2 regions of the Streptomyces sp. NPDC047706 genome follow, and region 2 is predicted to be linked to the other one. Evidence: predicted binding sites of a transcription regulator. Region 2 holds the regulator's gene; the other holds the start of a gene.
What was found. The regulator HspR, encoded in region 2, represses chaperone genes until heat shock. The targets are predictions, from matches to a motif close to TTGAGNNNNNNNNNCTCAA.

Region 1 (3,411 bases), on a different contig from region 2:
CGCAGGTGCTCGTCGGTGACGGTGAAGGGCAGCTTCCGCTCCCCCAGCTCGTGCTGGGCGGCGACCTTGCGCAGCAGCCGCGCGACGGACCGCTCCAGGTTGCGCACGCCCGCCTCGCGGGTGTACTCGCCGGCCAGCTTGCGCAGCGCGCTCTCGTCGAGGGTCACCTCGTCCTTCTCCAGCCCGGCGCGCTCCAGCTGACGCGGCACCAGGTGGTCGCGGGCGATGACGACCTTCTCGTCCTCCGTGTATCCGTCGAGGCGGACCAGCTCCATACGGTCCAGCAGCGCTTCCGGGATGGCCTCCAGCACGTTGGCGGTGGCCAGGAAGACCACGTCGGACAGGTCCAGTTCGACTTCGAGGTAGTGATCGCGGAACGTGTGGTTCTGCGCGGGGTCCAGGACCTCCAGCAGGGCGGCGGCCGGGTCGCCCCGGAAGTCGGAGCCCACCTTGTCGATCTCGTCGAGCAGCACGACCGGGTTCATCGACCCGGCCTCCTTGATGGCCCGGACGACACGGCCCGGCAGCGCGCCGACGTAGGTGCGCCGGTGTCCACGGATCTCGGCCTCGTCGCGCACGCCGCCGAGGGCGACCCGCACGAACTTGCGTCCCATGGCGTGCGCCACGGACTCGCCGAGGCTCGTCTTGCCGACGCCGGGCGGGCCGACCAGCGCCAGCACGGCACCGCCACGCCGCCCGCCGACGACACCGAGCCCCCGCTCGGCACGCCGCTTGCGCACCGCCAGGTACTCGGTGATCCGCTCCTTGACGTCCTCGAGGCCGGCGTGCTCGGCGTCCAGCACGGCCTTCGCGCCCTGGATGTCGTAGGCGTCCTCGGTCCGCTCGTTCCACGGCAGTTCGAGCACGGTGTCGAGCCAGGTGCGGATCCAGGAGCCCTCGGGCGACTGGTCCGAGGAACGCTCCAGCTTGTCGACCTCCTTGAGCGCGGCCTCACGGACCTTCCCGGGCAGGTCGGCGGCCTCGACGCGGGCCCGGTAGTCGTCCGGCTCCTCACCCTCCTGCTCGCCGTTCAGCTCGCGCAGCTCCTTGCGGACGGCTTCCAGCTGACGCCTCAGCAGGAACTCCCGCTGCTGCTTGTCGACGCCTTCCTGGACGTCCTTGGCGATGGTCTCGGCGACGTCCTGCTCGGCGATGTGGTCGCGCAGCTGCTGGGTGGCGAGCCTCAGCCGGGCCACCGGGTCGGCGGTCTCCAGCAGCTCGATCTTCTGGTCGAGGGTCAGGAAGGGCGAGTACCCCGAGTTGTCGGCGAGCGCGGACACGTCGTCGATGGCCTGGACCCGGTCGACGACCTGCCAGGCGCCGCGCTTCTTCAGCCAGGCGGAGGCCAGTGCCTTGTACTCCTTGACCAGTTCGGTCACGTGCCCGGGCAACGGGTCCGGAACGGTCTCGTCGACGCCGGTCCCCTCGACCCACAGCGCCGCACCCGGCCCGGTCGTCCCGGCGCCGATCCGCACCCGGCTCCGGCCCCGGATCAGGGCGCCCGGGTCGCCGTCGGCGAGCCGTCCGACCTGCTCGACCGTGCCGAGCACCCCGGTGGCCGTGTAACTGCCGTCGTTGCGCGGCACCAGCAGCACCCGGGGCTTGCCGGGCGTGGCACGGGCGGCGGCCTGCGCGGCCTCCACCGCGGCCCGGACGTCCGGGTCGCTCAGATCCAGCGGAACCACCATGCCGGGCAGGACGACCTCGCCGTCGAGCGGCAGCACGGGCAGGACGAGCGGAGTGAACGCCGTGGACTCAGCAGCCATGATCTTCCCTTCGGCAGTCAAGTTGAGCTATGCCGACTCAATGCTCGGACCTGACGCATTGTTCCCCCGGCCGCGTTCGCTATGAGCGATCAAGAGGAAGGGCTGGTGAGAGGCCGATGAGGAACGGCGCGGGACAGGAGGGCATCCGGCGAGCCCGTCCGTAACCCTCCGTCCACCCGGTCTCCGTGATTCCGTCAACATTCCGTCAGAGGAGTGCCAGGATGGACGGATGCCCACCCTCCACGACATCCCCGAAGTCCTGGACCGTCGCGACGGCCCCTACGGCGAGGTGGTACTGCGACGGCACGGTGCGCTGCTCCAGATCATCGCCAACGGCTGCTTCCTGATGGACACCTCCGACGGACGTTCGGAACGCCTGCTGGTCGACGCCGCGCGCGACGCACTCGGCGACCGTCCCGACCCGCACGTGCTGATCGGCGGCCTCGGCGTCGGATTCTCGCTCGCACATGCCGCGGGCAACCCGCGTTGGGGCCGGATCACGGTGGTCGAGCGGGAGCGCGCGGTCATCGACTGGCACCGCGAGGGGCCCTTTTCCATCATCTCGGGCAAAGCCCTGGCCGACCCGCGCACCCGGATCGTCGAAGCGGATCTGATCGATTACGTCAATGAGACTTGCGACACGTTCGACGCACTGTGCCTGGACATCGACAACGGGCCCGACTGGACCGTCACGGAGGCCAACTCGGGGCTGTACTCGAAGGCCGGACTCGCAGGCTGCGCACGGGTGTTGAGGCCCGGCGGGGTGCTCGCCGTATGGTCGGCGAAACCTTCCCCGGAATTTGAAGGAACCTTGCGGAATGCCGGTTTCCGGCATGTGCGTACCGAAGAGATCCCGGTTGCCCGGGGCGTTCCCGACGTCGTGCACCTCGGCGTACGACCTGAATAGCCGAGCTGCGGCGACTCCCCGTACTCTGCTTGCCTGACGCCGATCATTCAAGCGTCAATCGCAGTCATGGGATCACCCCACGGATTCCGGAAAGCACACTTCAGGGGCGGGCGATGGAGCAGACACACACCTCCCACAACGGCACTGCGGCGGCCACCCCGGGCGCTCAGCGCCGGGTTCTGGTGGTCGAGGACGACCCGACGATCGTCGACGCCATCGCGGCCCGCCTGCGCGCCGAGGGATTCCTCGTGCAGACCGCCGGTGACGGTCCGGCCGCCGTCGACACCGCCGAGGCATGGCAGCCCGATCTGCTGATCCTCGACATCATGCTGCCGGGCTTCGACGGCCTGGAGGTCTGCCGGCGTGTGCAGGCCCAGCGGCCGGTGCCGGTGCTGATGCTCACCGCGCGCGACGACGAGACCGACATGCTGGTGGGACTCGGCGTCGGCGCCGACGACTACATGACGAAGCCCTTCTCCATGCGTGAGCTGGCCGCACGCGTGCACGTGCTGCTGCGCCGCGTGGAGCGGGCCGCGGTCGCGGCCGCCACGCCCCGCAGCGGCATCCTGCGCCTCGGCGAGCTGGAGATCGACCACGCGCAGCGCCGGGTCCGGGTGCGCAGCGAGGACGTGCACCTCACGCCCACCGAGTTCGACCTGCTCGTATGCCTGGCGAACACCCCGCGCGCGGTGCTCTCCCGCGAGCAGCTGCTGGCCGAGGTGTGGGACTGGGCGGACG
Region 2 (3,411 bases):
TCGCGGGCGAGGGCGTCGAACTGGATGTCCCTGCTCTGCACCTTGGCCACGGCCATCTCGGCGGCGGCCTCGGCCTCCTGCGGGTAGGACTTGTAGACGCTCATGTACTGCTCGCCGGAGACGATCCGCTGCACGCCCGCGAGTTCCGCGTCCTGCCCGGTGATCGGCGGCAGTTCGGTCACGCCGGCCGCCTCCATCGCCTTGATGACGCCGCCCGCCATGCCGTCGTTGGCGGAGTAGACGGCGACGATGTTGTCCTTGCCGATCTTCTGGATCGCCTCGGCCATGTTGGCCTCGGCGTTCTCCGGCTTCCAGTCCTTGGTGTCGAAGGACTGGGCGATCGTCACCTTGCCGCTCAGCTCGGACAGCGCGCCCTGCTTGAACTGCTTGGCGTTCGGGTCGGTGGGCGAGCCGTTCATCATGACGATCTTGTCGGAGCTGTCGATCTCGCTGCCCAGCGCGTCGATCAGGGACCGGCCCTGGACCTCGCCTACGAGTTCGTTGTCGAAGGAGATGTAGGCGTCGATGGGGCCCTCGGCGAGCCGGTCGTAGGCGATGACCGGGATGCCCGCCTCCTTGGCCTTCTCCACACCGCCCGCGATGGCGTGCGCGTCCACGGCGTCCAGCAGGATGACGTCGACCTGTTCGTCGATCATCTGCTGCATCTGGCTGGCCTGCTTGTTGGCGTCCGCGTCGGCGTTGGCGTACCGGACCTCGCCCTGGTTCTTGGTGAGGACGGCCACCCGCTCCTTGATGATGGGGTAGTCGAACTTGTCGTAGCGCGTGTTCGCCGTCTCGGGCAGCAGCAGGCCCACGGTGATGTCGTTGCCCTTGGTGGGGCTCGCGTCGCTGCTTTCCCCCGTCGCCCCCAGCACGCCACAGCCTGTCAGCGACAGGGTCAACGACGAGGCGACCACGGATATGGCGATACGACGACGCATGGATGAGCCCACTTCTGCTGCTTCCGGAGGTGGCCGCGGCGTTGCGGCCCGGATGACTGAAAAGCCAACGCGTCGGCGCCCCTCAGCGTCAAGGGGAATCACTTAACGAGATGGCAACATCACGTTCCGCTTAGCTCGTGGACACACCGCGAAACCCTCTCCCGAGAGCCTTCACCAGCCCTCCACCCACGAGGAGTTGGGACGCTCCGCTCGATGCCCGCAGCGAGCACCGGGGCGTGGCCCGGGGCCGGGCACCGAGGTCGCCGGACGGGCAGAACGCGTTCACGGCGGACCGGCCCGCTGACCGTGCGGTTGCCGGACCAGCCCCCGAACTCCGCCTCACGGCCGGCCGGAACAGGAAGAAGGGGCCCGGAGGTTCGCCCTCCCGGCCCCTTCGTCGTCGGTGTCGCGCCACGTCGGTCAGTCCGACGGCTGCTGCCGCTTCGGCCGCCACACCACCAGCGCGCTGGTCTGCTGCACCTCCTGGTACGGCACCAGGTCGCGCCGGTAGGAGGCGTGCACCGCGGCCTCACGCTGCTGCATGGCCGCCGCCGCGCCGTCCAGCGCGGCCTGCATCTCCGCGACGCGGGACTGGAGCGCCGCGACCTGGTTCTCCAGTTCGATGATGCGTTTGATGCCGGCCAGGTTGATGCCCTCGTCCTGCGACAACTGCTGCACCTGGCGCAGCAGTTCGATGTCACGGGCCGAGTAGCGGCGGCCGCGCCCGGCCGTGCGGTCCGGAGACACCAGCCCCAGCCGGTCGTACTGGCGCAGGGTCTGCGGGTGCAGGCCGGACAGCTGGGCCGCCACCGAGATGACGTAGACCGGGGTCTCCTCGGTCAGCTCATAGGGGTTGCGTCGACGGCCGTTGATGTCCATGGCTTCACTCATGCTCCCTTCGCGGCCTGGAACAGCTCCGCCCGCGGGTCCTCGCCCGCGGTCGCCTCGCGATACGCCTCCAGCGCGTCACGAGCCTTCCCCGTCAGGTCCTGCGGAACACTCACCTCGACGGTGACCAGCAGATCGCCGCGGGTGCCGTCCTTGCGGACCGCGCCCTTGCCCCGGGCCCGCATCGTGCGGCCGTTGGGGGTGCCCGGCGGCAGCTTGAGCGTGACCGAAGGGCCGCCCAGGGTGGGGACCTTGACCTCGCCTCCGAGGGCCGCCTCGGTGAACGTCACCGGGACGGTGACGGTGAGGTTGTCGCCCTTGCGGCCGAAGACGGGGTGCTCCTTGACATGGACGACCACGTAGAGGTCGCCCGCCGGGCCGCCCCGCTCACCGGGCGCGCCCTTGCCACGCAGCCGGATCCGCTGGCCGTCCGACACCCCGGCCGGGATGCGCACCTGCATGGTGCGGGACGACTTGGCGCGTCCGCTGCCCTTGCAGACCTCGCAGGGGTTCTCCGCGATCAGACCGCGGCCCTTGCAGTCGGGGCACGGGTCGGTGAGGGAGAAACCGCCGCCGGAGCCGCGCGCCACCTGGCCGGTGCCGACGCACGTCGGGCACACGCGGGGTGTGCCGTTGGCGTCGCCGGTGCCGGAGCAGGCCTTGCACGGCGCCTGCGAGGACATCCGCAGCGGGACCGTCGCGCCCTCGATCGCCTCGGTGAAGCTGAGGGTGACCTCGGACTCGATGTCCTGGCCGCGGCGCGGCTGGGTCCGGGTGCCGGTCGTCGCGCCGCCCCGGTTGAACAGGCCCCCGAAGACGTCGCCGAGTCCGCCGCCGAAGCCCCCGCCCGCTCCCCCGCCGCCGCCCGCTCCCCCGCCCTGGGCGCCTCCGAAGAGGTCGCCCAGGTCGAAGTTGAAGGTGCCGCCGCCGGCGCCGGGGCCCGGGCGGAAGCCGCCGTTGCCGAACAGCGCGCGGGCCTCGTCGTACTCCTTGCGCTTCTTGGCGTCGCCGAGGACGTCGTTCGCCTCGGAGATCTCCTTGAAGCGTTCCTCGGCCTTGACGTTGCCCTTGTTGGCGTCCGGGTGGAACTCGCGGGCGAGCTTGCGGTACGCCTTCTTGATCTCGGCCTCGGTGGCGTCCTTGGGGACGCCGAGGACCTTGTAGTAGTCCTTCTCGATGAAGTCCTTGGTGCTCATCCTCGACGTCCCTCCTCTCTCATCCGTTCAACGTCAGCCCTCGTCCGGGCCACCGCTCTCCTTGTCGTCGGCCTTCACGTCGCCCTCCTCGGCGCCCTTCACGGTCTGCGCGCCCGGCTGGGGCTCGGCGACGGCCACCCGCGCGGGGCGGATGGTGCGCTCGCCGATGCGATACCCCGGCTGGAGGATCGCGACGCAGGTCGTCTCCGTGACGTCCGGCGCGTAGCTGTGCATCAGGGCCTCGTGGATCGTCGGGTCGAAGGGCTCACCCTCCTTGCCGAACTGCTGAAGGCCCATCTTGGCCGCCACGGTCTCCAGCGACTCGGCGACGGACTTGAAGCCGCCGACCAGCTCGCCGTGCTCCCTGGCCCGCCCGATGTCGTCGA

Region 1: the regulator HspR is predicted to act here: its motif matches at 1,789-1,807, upstream of lon (endopeptidase La).

Annotation. Positions count from the first base shown of each region.
Region 1 covers NZ_JBIDCW010000005.1:138,004-141,414, forward strand. The annotation lists gene lon (endopeptidase La) at 1-1,766, opposite strand, end outside; gene ACGF8A_RS07925 (spermidine synthase) at 1,996-2,673, shown strand; gene ACGF8A_RS07930 (response regulator transcription factor) at 2,787-3,411, shown strand, end outside.
Region 2 covers NZ_JBIDCW010000002.1:231,122-234,532, reverse strand. The annotation lists gene ACGF8A_RS03000 (substrate-binding domain-containing protein) at 1-941, opposite strand, end outside; gene ACGF8A_RS02995 (heat shock protein transcriptional repressor HspR) at 1,362-1,814, opposite strand; gene dnaJ (molecular chaperone DnaJ) at 1,829-3,025, opposite strand; gene grpE (nucleotide exchange factor GrpE) at 3,059-3,411, opposite strand, start outside.